3 regions of the Candidatus Villigracilis saccharophilus genome follow, and region 3 is predicted to be linked to each of the others. Evidence: riboswitches for the same ligand, from Rfam matches in the RefSeq annotation. Region 3 holds a riboswitch; each other region holds the start of a gene.

Region 1 (4,850 bases), on a different contig from region 3:
GGATTGCATGGCGGTCAGATCATAATAATCCAAACGATAGACGGCGCCAAAACGCGCCCGCAATGGAGCGGTGACCAAGGCCAAACGGGTTGTAGCGCCAACAATGGTAAAGCGCGGAAGTTTCAAACGAATGGAACGGGCGGAAGGCCCTTTGCCGATGACAATGTCCAGCGCGAAATCTTCCATGGCGGGATAGAGCACTTCTTCCACGGCGCGTCCCAAACGATGGACTTCATCAATGAACAGGACATCGCCTGCGCGCAAGTTGGTAAGGATGGCGGCGAGATCACCCGCGCGCTCAATGACCGGTCCAGCCGTGACTTTGACGTTGACTCCCATCTCATTGGCAAGCACATGTGCGAGCGTTGTTTTTCCCAAGCCTGGAGGCCCATAAAAAAGGACATGGTCCAAAGCTTCGCCGCGTTTGCGCGCCGCCGCGATGAGAATAGATAAATTCTCTTTGACCTGATCCTGCCCGATCAAATCGTTCAGCTTTTCAGGACGCAGAGCATTGTCCACGCGGTCATCAGGCTTGGCTTCGGGGTCGAGGGGGCGGGGAGATTTTGTCATGGCGCAGATTATACCCTGAGGGGTTTGCATCACAATAAACCGCCTCCCAACTGTCAGTTATGTGGGAGGCGGAGTTTTATCTTATTTGGAATGCGACCTTTCTTTTACGCGCTTGAGTCCTTCACCAGGTTTCTCCGGCGGATGCTGCTTATGTTCTTCCATACTGTAAAGGTAAGCGAGATCTTCAAGGAATGCGCCCAAAGGGTCAAGGGGTTTTTGCAAAGTAGATGGCTTGCCGTACATGATCGAGGCAACCACCGCCTCACCGGCATGAGGAATAACTACGTCGATTTGCTTCTTCAATGCGCCTTCAATTCCAGCGCGCGGTAGGCCTTTTCCCTTAAAAGGCCAGTTCAAGATCAGGCTGATGCGCTCAGGCGGATAATTAAGTTGATCAAAAGTTTCCAGCGCATTCGCAGCGCAACGGACAGACGCCGTCTCAGGAGCGAGCATGAGCAGGATCTGGTCCGCCATGTCCAGTCCGACCAATGTGGTTTCAGAAAAATCGTGCGGAAGATCCAGGATGATGTAGTGATAATGAGCGCGCAGTAATTCAATGGCGCGTTGGACATGTTCCGCAGTAATCACTTCCCCGTCTTGAGGGCGGCGCGGAGACGCAAGGACATGCACACCAGAGTCATGACGCAACAGGGTCGAGTTGATCAGGTCCATATCCATTTCTTTCGCGGGAGAGTGTCCCAAATCAGACCACGTATTTCGGAGCGGGAGATCCAGGAGAAGGGCGCTCTGCCCGTTTAAAAATGCCAGGTCCACCAACACAGCAGGGCTTCCCCAAATTTGTGAAAATGAGGCGGCAAGATTAGACGCAAGCATGGAGACACCCAGCCCGCCGCGCAATGAAAACACCGCAATGACCTTGCCAGTCATTGCAGTGCTGTGAACGGTGGTGGATACGACATCCACGGCTCGTCGTAACAAGACCTTGATCCTGGCTCGCAATTCCTGCGGTTCAAAGGGTTTTGCCAAAAAATCATCAGCGCCTGAATCAAAAGCCTTAATTTTATCTTCAACACCACTCAAGGCGGTCAGAATTATGATCGGTATCTTTGCGGTGGAAGGGATTTTCCGAAGATGCCCGCACAGGGTGTAACCATCCATATCAGGCATCATCACATCAAGAATGGCCAATGCGGGAGGAGATGTTTTGATGACCTCCAATGCCTCAAAGCCATTGCGGGCAGTTACTATTTCATAGCCGTCTTTTCCAAGAATCGCGCTCACCATCTTTAAATTCAGATCAGTATCGTCTACAACCAATATTCGAATGGCCATAATGTCTCCTGTTGATCTATCGAAGTATTGAGCGCATTGCAAACCAATAAAACAGCAACGCTTCTACACATCATATTATAAATCAAACAGGGATGACCATCAAAAAGGTCATCCCTGAAAAAAGATTGCTCTTCGGCAGTCTGGCGGTCATGATCACAAATAAAGTGTGATTGTAGACCCATAACTTTGCGTCATCAGGTTTCCCTGATTTTGCCTTTCGGGCAGCCGGTCGGTCCTGACCAGAAACTTATACTGGTTTTAGACTCTTGGCTTTGCGTCACCGTCTTTTGGCGGTTTTGCTTTTATCGGCAGTCTGGCGGTCCTGGCTCAGTTCAGCGTTAGACCCATGACTTTGCGTCACCGGGTTTCCCCGGTTTTGCTCTTTCTCGGAGCACCTATATTATTGCACGAAAAAAATCAAGATTCAATCACTCAGATGTTCTAGTTATAGGGGTTCCCGCCAGATCGGCGAACAGATCTACTGTGCAGATTCCTGGAAAGAAACTTCCAGGGTCATGCCCCATTTCAAACGCGGATCGCTGTCCGTCAAAGCAATGCGCACCGTATAAAGTATGTCACCGCCTTGTTGAACATAGGCCTGGCTGATCTCAGTGACCGTACCATTCAGCGTCAGGTCAGGCAGAGCATCCGGCACAAGCGTTACATTTTGACCAACGCTCAAGTTGACCACTTCAAGTTCGGTGATGTCCGTTGTTTCAACGATCCATGAATTGAAATTCGCAATACTGACGGCGCGGGTTTCCGTGCCGACCTGATCACCGACCTTCACATTGACATCCGCCACGATCCCGTCAAACGGAGCAGTGATCAAATAATTGGAAAGCGCATCCTTCGCCGCATCAAGGTTAGCTTTGGCAAGTGAAAGTTGGTCTGCATTCGGACCATCAAGGCTGATCTCGTACTGATGTTTTGCTTCAGCTTCCAAACCTAGCGCACCATCATACGCAGCACGCACACTATCGCGTTCACGGATTGTCTCTTCGAGATTACGCAATGCCAGATTCAGATCCTCCTGCGCCTTCTCGAGATCATCTTCGGCGGTCTTGCGTTTGGAATTATCCTTATCAAGATCTTTATATTTATCAAAGTCAGCCTGCCTGTCTTCCACATCCTGCTGGCGGTCTTCAACGGTGGCTTTATCATCGTCAATGCGGTCTTCGATATCCGTCACATTCAGCTCGTCCCATTCCTTTTCTGCAACGCCGCGCACGATTTGAGCATCCATGTAAGCCTGCCAGAGATTGGCGCGGGAGGCATCTTCGGTACGGAGCAAAGTATCGTACGCATTTTGCGCGGCGACGATCTGTGCCTCCACTCCGCCCGTATTTGCGAGACGCACGAGGACATCTCCCTCACTGACAGAGTCACCGGCCTTCACGAGAACCTCTTCAACAACTCCGCGCGCCAGAAATGAAAGGGTCGTTCCCTGTACAGGTTTCAGGCGTCCTTCAGCCACCACTGAATTCGTGGAGACGATGTTTACAGGCTCAGGCGTCACGGTGACCGCAGGTTGATTTCCGCAAGCCGCAAGCACAAGAGATAACGTGACGATCATTACAACAATCATTGATATTTGTTTTTTCATTTTTCACCTTATATTTTTTTATTCATATGCCAGCACTTCCCGAATGGTCAAGCGCGCCGCATTGCGCGCCGGCACAATGGAAGCAACCACGGAAAGCACCAATACCAGACCAAACCAGATCCCATATCCTGTGAATGTAAACACCACTTCAATGGGCGTTTCAAATACCGCAAGACTGACAATGGTGGAAAGTAAATATGTAAATGGGATCGACAAGATGATCGCCAGCGCAAAAGAAATCGCACCGATCACAAAGCCTTCCGCAATGACGGTGCGCATCACGGCGCGGTCGTCTGCGCCTATGGCGCGCATAATACCGATCTCGCGCGTGCGCTCCAACACATTCATGCCCATCGTGCCAGTCAAACCCATCGCGCCCACCACTGCGGTCAGGATCGCCATGATGAGCAGGAAGACCACCAGCGTATCCAAACTCTCCACAGCAGTATCCAGTGCCGCGCGTCCCGCCTCAGCGGTACGGACCTTGAATCCGCGTTCACGGAAAAACTTATCCAACTCCTCCGCTTTTGCATCCTGATACGTCCGATCATGATTATCTGTCACCAAACGGAAAGAATAGGATTGATTGGCAAGGTTATTCATTTGCGAAATATATTCATACGGCGCGTAGGCCAAAATACCTTCACGGTCTACAAATTTAAAAACGCCGATGACTTCCCAATCTTCTTCACGCCCATTGATCTTTAACTGCACATGATCTCCAGGCTGGATGTCGGGGAAATACCCCAAAGCGGCTTCGCTCAAAGCCAGCTTGCGGACATCATCTGAGCGCAGCCAACGACCTTTTACAAGAATGGGCTGAATGAGAAGACTGTCTGCGGGTGGGCCGAAGATGTTAATATTCTCCAATACAGCCCCATTTTTATCCAACAGTTCCCCGCTGACGAACTGCCAGCCCTCCATATCGCTCACTCCATCCACCTGCGCCAGCACCTGCCTGATCTCGCGCAAGCGATAAGGTTGATCAAAATCAAGTGTAATATCAGCCGCAAAATATTTCCCGATTGCGCCAATATAATCATGCAAGGTCGTGCGGACATTAAACACGGCAATAAAGATCGCTCCGCCCATGGTCAATGTAAACAGGGTCAGAACCAATCGTCCGCGGCGGCGGAACGTGTTTCTTAAGGAGATGATGAATGGACGCGGGAAATGGATCCCGCGCGCGGCAAGGATGCTCGTGGCGCGCACCAGCATCCAATCGAACCAGTTCACACGCGCCTCATGCTGGTCTTTAGGCTGATTCTCGTCCCCAGCCAGATCTCCGCTGAGAGCGCGCAAAACCGTGATGCGCGAACCGTTGATCACAGGCGCAAGTCCCGCCACCAGCGGCACCAATAATCCCACCGCGATCTGGATC
Region 2 (4,850 bases), on a different contig from region 3:
TTTGATCCCACCCGTGAGGAAATGCAGGCTGTTGCCGATGCAAATAGGATTGGGTTTGCAAGAGGCTATCAAGTTAAAAATGTTCTGGAGGCGGAAGAGCTAGTTAAGAATCTTCGCTACCCGATCATGATCAAACATCCGAAGAGCTACGGCAGTACCGGTATGACAAAGGATTCCCGCGCAGACACGTTAGAAGAAGTTAAGACTCAGGTGGCTAGGATTTGCTCCGAATTTGGCGCGGCTCGCATGGAAGAGTTTATAGTAGGCAAGGAGTTCAATGTCCTTGTCGTTGACAATGTGGATGATTTGAGCGATCCCGTGGCCTATCCTCCAGCGGAATTGATATTTCCTCCCAACGAAGAATTCTGGCATGTGGATATAAAATGGAATTATGATGTGCCGTTTGATTTTAAGCGGGTCATTGACCCGGAATTGGTTGCGCGCCTTCATGATATTGCAAAACGGATGTATCTTGCCATGGGGTTGGTGGGATACGGACGCTGTGACATTCGCATGAATGAAAAAGGGGAGTTGTTTATTTTGGAAATTAATCCCAATCCTGCCATTATGCTGCCGCCTTCTGACTATGGTCCCGCCGATTATATGATTTTGTATGATGCGGATGGGTATAAAGGATTCTTTGACCGAATTTTCCGTGCAGCGCACTTTAGGCACAAAATGAGATTTGCAAAATAAGTGAAAGGACCGCGATTAAACTTCGCGGTCCTTTTGTTATAGTGTTTAATTCTCTAGCGCAGATTGAATTTCCCGTACTCTCAAATTTATATTCTTGGCCAATTCTGAACTGCTTGTCGGATAATTATCGCTGCTGATCATTTTCGCATTTACTTCAGCCAGCGCAGAAAATAAATACCGGATCAACCGTTTGGATTCGCTCGGGGTTTGGCTGACCGCGGTTAGCGTTTTGTCGATTTGAACGGTGTGCTGAATGATGTGCGCTTCAAAACGATGCAGGCGGTGGCGAATGGGGAAGCGGGTTTCTTCCCAAAAGGCGGCTGGCAAATCCAGTTCCTGATCCGTGATATTGGAAAATTCCTGAATGATCGAAGGATGCAGTTCGTGGTGATATGCCAGCATTGCATCAAGCGGACCCTCCATCAGAAATTCATACTCACTTTCGTTTATGCCGTATAGGCGTGGATATTCGGGCTTGGGGATTCTTTCAGGCGTCCATTGGGCAACACGGTGACGTTCTAATGCGTAACGGATAACCGTGCGGAAGGAGAATTCAGCGCCAAGGATGTGCGCATAAGCCTGGCGGATAGCCCATTCGCCATCATTTGGTATGCGTTCTGAAACTTCTTTTGAAACCCCAATGACCACAGCCTGTAAACCCAGGTATTGTTTATGGTATTGACCAAGGATATGTTGCGCCTGTGTCAGCGGTGTGCGGGTCGATGTCAGCAGAACAGCCAGTTGCCGTAGTTCTTGAATCGTCACAAAGAAGGCAAAACGGATTCCTTCTTCATCGTGATCTTTCCATGTCCATTTACGGTCTAGTTCTTTTTCGGAAAGTGGAAGCATGAGCGCTGAGAAGTTTTCGACAGCATTGATTAATTCAGAATTGAACATGGGGAGGTTATTTTTTTTCAAAATGCTCGTGTATCTGGTTCAACAGTTTTTGAATCTCTTCGCGTTCCTGAATAGCCATTTGAAGTGATGCCTGGAAGGATAGTTTTTCCTCTTCTGAAAGAGTTTCTAGAAGGCGTTCAGTGCGGGCGATCTGTGCATTTTTTTGGTCGAGTTTGATCTGAAGGCGTTTCCGATAACCTTTATAAAAATCAGGCTCAGTAAGCGGCTCTTGTGAAGCAGGGATTCCTTTTTTTAGAAGTTCTGAGATCGTTTGCATGAACTGTTCAAGGTCGATCGGCTTTTCGATGAAACGCGTCGCTCCGATATTCAATGCAAATGCCTTATCTTCTGGTGCGACATAGGTTGCTGATAAAAATATCACCGGGATAGCGCGTGTTTCTGAATGTATTCTTAATCTGTGAACAAGGCTGAATCCGTCCATCTTGGGCATCAGGATATCGGTGATGACCAGTAACGGGCGTTCCTTTTGAATAACTTCCAGTGCCTCTTCACCGTTTCGCGCAGTAAGAACCCGGTAGCCTTTGAATTTTAGGGTTGCATCCAATAATTTTAAGATGTCGGGAATATCTTCCACGACTAACAGATAACCAGATTGTGTGTCCATGCTTTTATTTTATCTCTTCTTGACACTTTGTATATGGGAAAAATGTTTTTATTCCATTACACTTCTATTAACTCATGCGGATATTGTTTAACTTAAGTTCACGATCCTTACTTTTGCATATACCGAAGTTAAAAAGCAATGGGACTTAAGTATTATACAAATTCATTGTAAATCAACAATGAATTATGATATAGTTTGTCAACATTACCTGATACGAAAAAATGGGCAAATCCATCGTGAGGTGGTGTCGCAAAGTCATGGATCTGTGGTTGTGATACAGATCGCCAGACTGCCGAAGGATTTTTACCCCTTTGGCAGTGTTTATTTAATAGGAATGGAGGAATGGAAAACAAATAATAAAACCATTGTTGCCAATGTCCTGATATTTTGAACATGCTTTTTCAAATTAACAATCAAATTCTCACTTGCCAAAGGAAAGGATTTTTCACCAATGAAGAATAAAAAAGTTTTCTCAATATTGCTTTTGCTGGTTCTGCTTTCGACCCTGATCGTATCAACTGTTTCAGCCAAGCCTTCTCCGACTGTCGATGTTCAAATCTTAGCTGTTAATGACTTTCATGGAAACCTTGAACCACCAGCTGGTTCGTCCGGGCGTATTGGAACGATCAATGCTGGCGGCGCGGAATATCTTGCCACTCACATCAATACCTTGCGCGCCCTCAATCCGAATACTGTTGTGGTATCCGCTGGCGATATGATCGGCGCAAGCCCGCTGCTTTCTGCACTTTTCCATGATGAACCAAGCATTGAAGCTTTCAATGCGATGGGTCTGGATTTTAATGCTGTTGGCAATCACGAATTCGATGAAGGTTTTGTTGAGTTGTTACGCATGCAAAAAGGCGGTTGCCATCCTGTTGATGGTTGTTTGGACGGCGATGATTTTGCGGGAGCAAAGTTTAAATATCTGGCTGCCAATGTTGTTTTTAATGATAGCGATGATGAAGATGATGATGACAGTAAGAAAAACAAAGACGAAGATCTCAAGACTCTCTTCCCTGCCTATAAGATCCGTGAATTTAATAGTGTCAAGGTTGCCTTTATTGGCATGACGCTCGAGGGTACGCCGAGTATTGTTACGCCTTCAGGTGTTGCCGGTCTTACCTTTTTGGACGAAGCTGATACCGTCAATGCTCTGATCCCTGAGCTTAAGAAAGAAGGTGTCCAAACCATTGTAGTTCTGATCCATGAAGGCGGCGCCCAGGTGGCTCCCGCTCCTTACAATGGCTGTGAGGGTATTTCCGGTGCCATTGTAGATATCGTCAATCGCTTTGACCCGGAAGTGGATGTGGTCATCAGCGGACATACTCACAATGCGTATAACTGTACGATCAATAATATGCTCGTTACGAGTGCCGCATCCTTTGGACGTGTTGTGACCGATGTTGACCTGACGATCAATCGCAAGTCAGGTGAAGTTGTCAGCATGTCTGCCAATAACAATATTGTTACTCGTGATGTCGCAAAGGATGGTTTCATCACCGCGCTCATCGCTAAATATAATGCAATTGCCGCCCCGCTTGCCAACCGTGTTATTGGAGTGATTACTGCCACGATCACACGTACCAATAATGCCGCAGGCGAGTCGGCTTTGGGTGATGTGATCGCAGATGCGCAATTGTATGCCACGGCAGATCCAGCCAACGGCGGGGCTGTGATCGCTTTTATGAATCCGGGCGGAATCCGTACTGACCTGAATTTTGCGGGCAGTACGGCCGGTGAAGGCGATGGGAAGGTTACCTACGGCGAATCGTTCGCGGTCCAGCCATTCGGTAATAATTTGACGACCATTACCATGACGGGAACTCAGATCAAGGCGGTCTTGGAACAGCAGTTTAACAATCCCGCTGCAGGCCAAAATCGTATCTTGCAGATCTCCAATGGATTTACATATAGCTGGAGCCTGTCTGCGCCTGTTGGAAGCAAGATCTCGAACATGATGCTTAATGGTGTTGCGATCAGTGATACCTCCACATACCGTGTGACAGTGAATAGCTTCCTTGCCGACGGCGGTGACAATTTCTTCGCATTCAAAGACGGGACTGACCGCCTTGGCGGCGCAGTGGATACCGACGCTTTGGAGAAATACTTTGTCGCCTTCCCGCTCGTTGCTCCTGGCCCTCAAAACCGCATAACTGTACTCCCGTAATATTGTCTGAATGTTAAATAAAAAGCAGCCGGCTGAAAGGTCGGCTGCTTTTTTGTTGTGTTAAAGAATATTACCGGAAATTATTTTTTACCGGACTTCTTCCTGTTAATACTGGCCATCAGTGAAATGACTACAAAGGCAATTGCGATAAATGAAAAAGTTTCATTGTCTGTGCTGATGCCGATGGTGATAAATGCCATGCCAAGGATCAGGAATACCATGGAAATATTACGCTTGTTCATTTTAATTTCCTACCTTATCTGTACTTCAGTGAAATCTAGAAAATCACCTTTGAAAAGCTCGGATGGTTTTCGGTTAAGTGTCATTTCAAAGAAGTCGATCAGATATGCATTCACGATCTCGGTCACGCGCGGACCGTTCAGCGGGCCTTTCAACCCGAGCTGTGGGGCAATCGGGGATAGCAACGGCAGGTCGCTGAAGTCGTAATGTTTGGTGCCATTAATG
Region 3 (4,850 bases):
GGTGCGGCAAACTTTCCGATTCAAGTTCTGTCAACCAGAACACAACGCGGATGGATTGTTCCACCAGAAGTTCTCTGTGCATGTTAAGGGCGCTAAAAATCGTGCCGTTCACTTGCCCACCTACAATCCCCAGCTCTGATACAAAAAAAACAATTTCATTGTGATTTTTTGTTTTGCATATTGCGTCGATCACATCTGTTTTACCCGTTGCCTTGATCAATTTGACTTTCTGATCCCATTTTATAATTTCTTTTTCAAGAGCCTTTTGGGCTTTGATCTGTTCCGGTTTTGATTTGTGGATCGCGAGCAAAATGCTCGGTCTTTGCCAGTGAATGGCAAGATTAATTTCATCCGTCAGGATTTCAATCCCTTCTTTGAATGATTTGCTGTGAAAATCTTGTTTTGCCATGATTAAGGAATCTTCACGTTCTATTGATCTTTGGAAAGGAAGTAAATTATTTTTAAAGGTAGTAGATCTTGTGCTTCGCGGTTTAATTGGTTGTAGTACTGCTTCCACAGATCGAAAAAGGCGCCGCTGTTTAGTGATGTTATTTTCTGGAAGTTTCCGGATGCCAGTGCCTGCATGGCTTCATTTGTAAAACCGCCGATGGAAAAGATCACGCCATAATCATTTGGCCCCAGGGTGGACAGGAAACTTCTGATGCCTTCCAATGTTACCGCCTGACCTCTGTGCTTGATCTGCCCTATGATCCTTTGTCCCTTCGCGCCAATTGGATCTACGAATGCAATCAGATCAATGTGACCGCGTTCTTTTTCAGGCGGCGCGATCCATGAAGGGTGATAATCCATTGCACGCAAGAGTTCGGCAAGCATGGTTTGAAGTTTGGTGTGGTGTAATTGACGTAAATGGCTTTCGATCTGCCCCCATGCAGCTTCCTGCGCGATCTCCATAACCATTATGCTTTCGGGAACTGCTTGTTTGCGCGCTTCATAAAGGCGCATGGCCTCTTTGTAAAAGTCTTGTACATTAACAAACCTTCTGCAGGCCTGATAGCCTTCTTCGGTAATGTACCAGCGTCCTTTTTCAGTTTTTAACAGCCACCCTGCGTGCACAAGTGGAATCGTAGCTAACCGCACAATTCTTTCATAACGCGGTAAATTCGATTTGGAGGAATATCTTAATTCATCCTCGCTTAATTGATTGGTTATGGGGATGAGCGATAATACTTCTTTTGCTGTCAATCCGTCCGGCTTGTCCCACAGGATTTCGAATACACTACGTAATAATTCGCCCACCCTCTTTATTGTCAAGTTGGACATTTGTAGAATCCTGTTTGGATGTTTTGTTTTCTGCCTGTATGATTCCCAAATATCACAGGGTATATAAACCCTGCTGTCGGCGCATCAAGCGGATATATTGCACGATCATTTCGTTGGGGTGGGGGCGTATTCCTAGCACGACCAGATGACCAGGCGCCCAAAAATCATTGGACAAATTCTCTTGTGCTATACGCCCAAAATTTGAGAGAATGAATTTTGAAGTTTCATTTCGTATAGTATGCATAAACTGCGAGGGGGCAACTGAAGCATTTACACGCACTCCCCATTGGAAATATTCAGGATTGACTGTGGTGAACTCTAGTCGCCAGCCATACGAAATACAGATCTGTTGCAGCCACTGTGATAAATACTCTACTAAATCCCCTTTTAATTGATGCGCAGGAAAACGGGGAATAAGGAGACACGTGTAACTCAGGTCGTATGACTCGGAGTGAATAGGCTCAAGTATGACTTCCGGGTCTGAATCAAGAACATCCTCTTCTTTTGTATGAAATAAAGAAAAGGTATTACTGAGCTTTGTGTCATTTTGATCTACAAAGTCCAGATTACCATCATCCAAATCAGACTTGTTATTCTGCATTTATTCCCTTTATAAAAATTATACCTGAGAACGGGAAAAAGTGGGCAATTAAAACCCCCGCAGAGCATTAAAAAATGCCTTTTGGCGGTCTGGCAATCCTAATTGCATGAACACAACCTTAGACCCATGACTTTGCGTCCTCGCATTTCTGCGAGTTTGCTTTTTTCCATTGTATTTCAGTATTATAAAACAAAAAAAAATTATTTTGGAAATATTAAGGATGAGATATGTGAGGCTGGAGTGGAGCCGAGTGCGTTGATGTATATCAACCAGCATCAATAAATGTGGTCATAGTTTCCGCATGGATTTAATATACTTTAGCAATGTTTTTTTTTTATTAAGCAGATATGCTTGGTCTACTTATAACGCCTAGGAAAGAAAGTAGGACGAGGCCAATGTTTATGGATAAAAAAGTTGTTTTCAACGGCATTGAAATATTAACTTCGGAGGATGATGTTTCTGCGAAGAGTTTTTTCGATTTCACAGAAGAAGTGATCGACATGCTTGAAAGAGACCTTGATAAAAACGACGAAAATTTTCACCTGAGCATCAACACGGAATTTTTCGTGAATAGAAAGCCCAAACATAGCATCTCTGTCAACGGCCTGAGTAATCAAAAGACCCGCGGAAAAGTGGTGAAGATCCTGCAAAGAGCTGCCAGTTTATTAAGCGGACACGCCACCGGCACAGCCAGCGTTAATCTAATAATTGATGACCGCTGACCTTGTTTTCCCATGTATCGGGATATATTATTTGCAGAGTAGATGAATTTATATTAATTAGGAATCGAAAGGTTTTGCCACTGCGTAAATAACGCCAATGATCTTGGCGTTATTTTTATCCCCTAAATGTATATCATTATATTCATCTCCCTTTTCTGTGGTTTCAGATTTAAGGATTTGCCGATCTTTTCGATATCTTTTTACCGTTAAAAAACTTTGTGTTGTTTGTTGGTCCTCAAACGACGCCAAAACAATATCGTTTTCATCTGCCGCAGGGACGAAGAGTATTAAAACAAAATCGCCGTTCTTGATGGATGTTTTATTTGCAATGTTATTCATGCTGTGACCGGCAACTTTTACCCAGCCCCAATTTATTTCTTTAGAGGCTATCTTGATTTCATTTGATGTCCGCTTGAGCGGATGCACATCGTGCGGCTGGTTATTAAGAAAAATAATCCTTGCTTCAGCAGCGCCGGTTATATTTAAACCTATTTCGGGTTTCCCGGATTTGCCTGCCGCGACCATCTGTTCATAGACCGGCAGGGACTGTAGTGATAGGTATCCGTCTGTACGCGTTTCTTCAAATGGGGAAGTTTTATTGTTTTCTAAATGACTTTCGATTGATTTTCCAGTTGATGTGTTTTGAAAACTTGGAATGGATGCCGGCGTAATGGTTTGAATGAATTGGAATGAAACGTTCCTACCAGTATGTGTTTCTTGATAAATTATTTTTTCTTTCTCTTGGGTTGTGGGAGATGATCTGGCAGATGAATTCTCCTGGGAGGTTTTGCTTTCGACGTTTTCCGTATCACCTGTTGGACTTTCTTTTTTAGATGCCCCATTATTTTTAGCCGACGGGGAGTCCACGACCCGAAAAAGAGGTTCGTTGGAAAATTTTTCAAGGGTCTCTTGGATATCTAATTTCAGTTCTTTTTTCTTTCTGCTTTTTGCTTCTGTTCTAGGTGTGCTTAGGCTGGTATTTGTCTTAAGAAGCTGCAAAGCATTTTCTAATTCACGTCGGGCGCTTGGGAAATCCTTCATTTTGCTGTAATTTACCCCAAGCAGCCAATGCGCAACAGGGTTATTCACTTCTGTGTCTGACAATTTGTTAATGGCTTGCAAAAGACAGTCCCTTGAGTTGGGATGATCTCCTTGTTCATAATACGCGCATCCTAAAAACAAGTAATAAAACCCTTTTTGTGAATGGCTTTGAATGTTGGTTTGTTGTAACGCATCGAGCAAACAGTTGATTGCGCTTTGTAAATCATCTGGCCGTGAAGCGCTTAAATTGTAAGCCCATGCTCTCAAGCGCGATGAGTTTTCATTACATTCAAGTTTGTTGATGATCGCAATGATCTCTTCTTTCATACTTCTTCATCCAGGGGAAAAGATTCAACGCCGTCGGGCATTCTCTTGGGTGTTGAATTTGTATAAGTGCGGGGATTTTTCATGCCTTGATTAATGACTCCATATATGGATGTCAAAAGCTTTGCTGTGAAGTTGGTGGTATCCATGCGGTCAAGTCCATTGGCGAGTGTAAAAACCATATCGCGGGCCATTTCCGCCAGCGCTCTTTTCTGTGCGCGCAGTTGATACGCTTTTACTTCGCCTTGCGTGACTGTTGCATGGGTTGCGTGTCCTGTTTCCCAAATTCGAATTCTTTGGCGTTTGATTTCTTCCGGTAACTCTACATCTATAATCTGCAGGTAGGCAAGTGAAACACCATTCACTTGTAGTTTGGCATTAATATTTTTTAATATTTCACGCATTGTTTCTGTGGAGAGAAGTTGACCGCCATTAGCGCTGGCGATAAATATTTCTTCAAGATATCTGCTGGCGATGTATTCACCCAGCAATCCATTGGCTTTGCCCATGGCAGATTTTGACCATTCGTGACCTTCCTTGCCGCTGGAGAGAGCTTCCTCCACTGCTTTGCGAGTTGCCCCCGCGTTGTATTCGTAGAGTTCATTCCCTTCCCTGCCTTTTTCCGAATTTGGTGTCATGAAGAATTCGCCTTTTGCTTTTATGTCAATGCGAATGCCGTCCTTTGTCCACGCGGTGACGATGATTTCTTCGATCTGCGGGCAGGTATTGAGGACAGTTTTTATCGTCTCGTGCAGTTCCAAAAATGCGTCTCCCTGCCCGACGACTCTTGAGAACCGATTTCCACGTTCCAAATAGATCGCATTACCAGGGTCGATCTTGAGGTTAGCCGGACCGCCTATTTGGGTTTGCCAATTCTCCGA

Evidence for each region. A riboswitch is a leader RNA that binds a small molecule or an ion and turns the genes downstream of it on or off. The one in region 3 is predicted to bind cyclic di-GMP.
Region 1: another riboswitch for cyclic di-GMP. It lies ahead of IPL17_RS06780 (response regulator); the one in region 3 lies ahead of IPL17_RS22390 (transposase).
Region 2: another riboswitch for cyclic di-GMP. It lies ahead of IPL17_RS18900 (bifunctional metallophosphatase/5'-nucleotidase); the one in region 3 lies ahead of IPL17_RS22390 (transposase).

What each region holds. Positions count from the first base shown of each region.
Region 1 is NZ_JADJSO010000015.1:159,137-163,986, forward strand. It holds gene ruvB (Holliday junction branch migration DNA helicase RuvB) at 1-570, opposite strand, end outside; gene IPL17_RS06780 (response regulator) at 652-1,863, opposite strand; cyclic di-GMP riboswitch class I at 1,995-2,088, opposite strand; cyclic di-GMP riboswitch class I at 2,168-2,254, opposite strand; gene IPL17_RS06785 (efflux RND transporter periplasmic adaptor subunit) at 2,342-3,469, opposite strand; gene IPL17_RS06790 (FtsX-like permease family protein) at 3,488-4,850, opposite strand, start outside.
Region 2 is NZ_JADJSO010000059.1:73,613-78,462, forward strand. It holds gene IPL17_RS18885 (hypothetical protein) at 1-696, shown strand, start outside; gene IPL17_RS18890 (DinB family protein) at 742-1,614, opposite strand; gene IPL17_RS18895 (response regulator) at 1,601-2,218, opposite strand; cyclic di-GMP riboswitch class I at 2,433-2,515, shown strand; gene IPL17_RS18900 (bifunctional metallophosphatase/5'-nucleotidase) at 2,670-4,385, shown strand; gene IPL17_RS18905 (hypothetical protein) at 4,466-4,627, opposite strand; gene IPL17_RS18910 (hypothetical protein) at 4,637-4,850, opposite strand, start outside.
Region 3 is NZ_JADJSO010000071.1:39,266-44,115, reverse strand. It holds gene IPL17_RS22400 (hypothetical protein) at 1-517, opposite strand, end outside; gene IPL17_RS22395 (restriction endonuclease) at 430-1,281, opposite strand; gene IPL17_RS22390 (transposase) at 1,334-1,882, opposite strand; cyclic di-GMP riboswitch class I at 1,963-2,053, opposite strand; gene IPL17_RS22385 (hypothetical protein) at 2,284-2,604, shown strand; gene IPL17_RS22380 (S24 family peptidase) at 2,662-3,972, opposite strand; gene IPL17_RS22375 (hypothetical protein) at 3,969-4,850, opposite strand, start outside.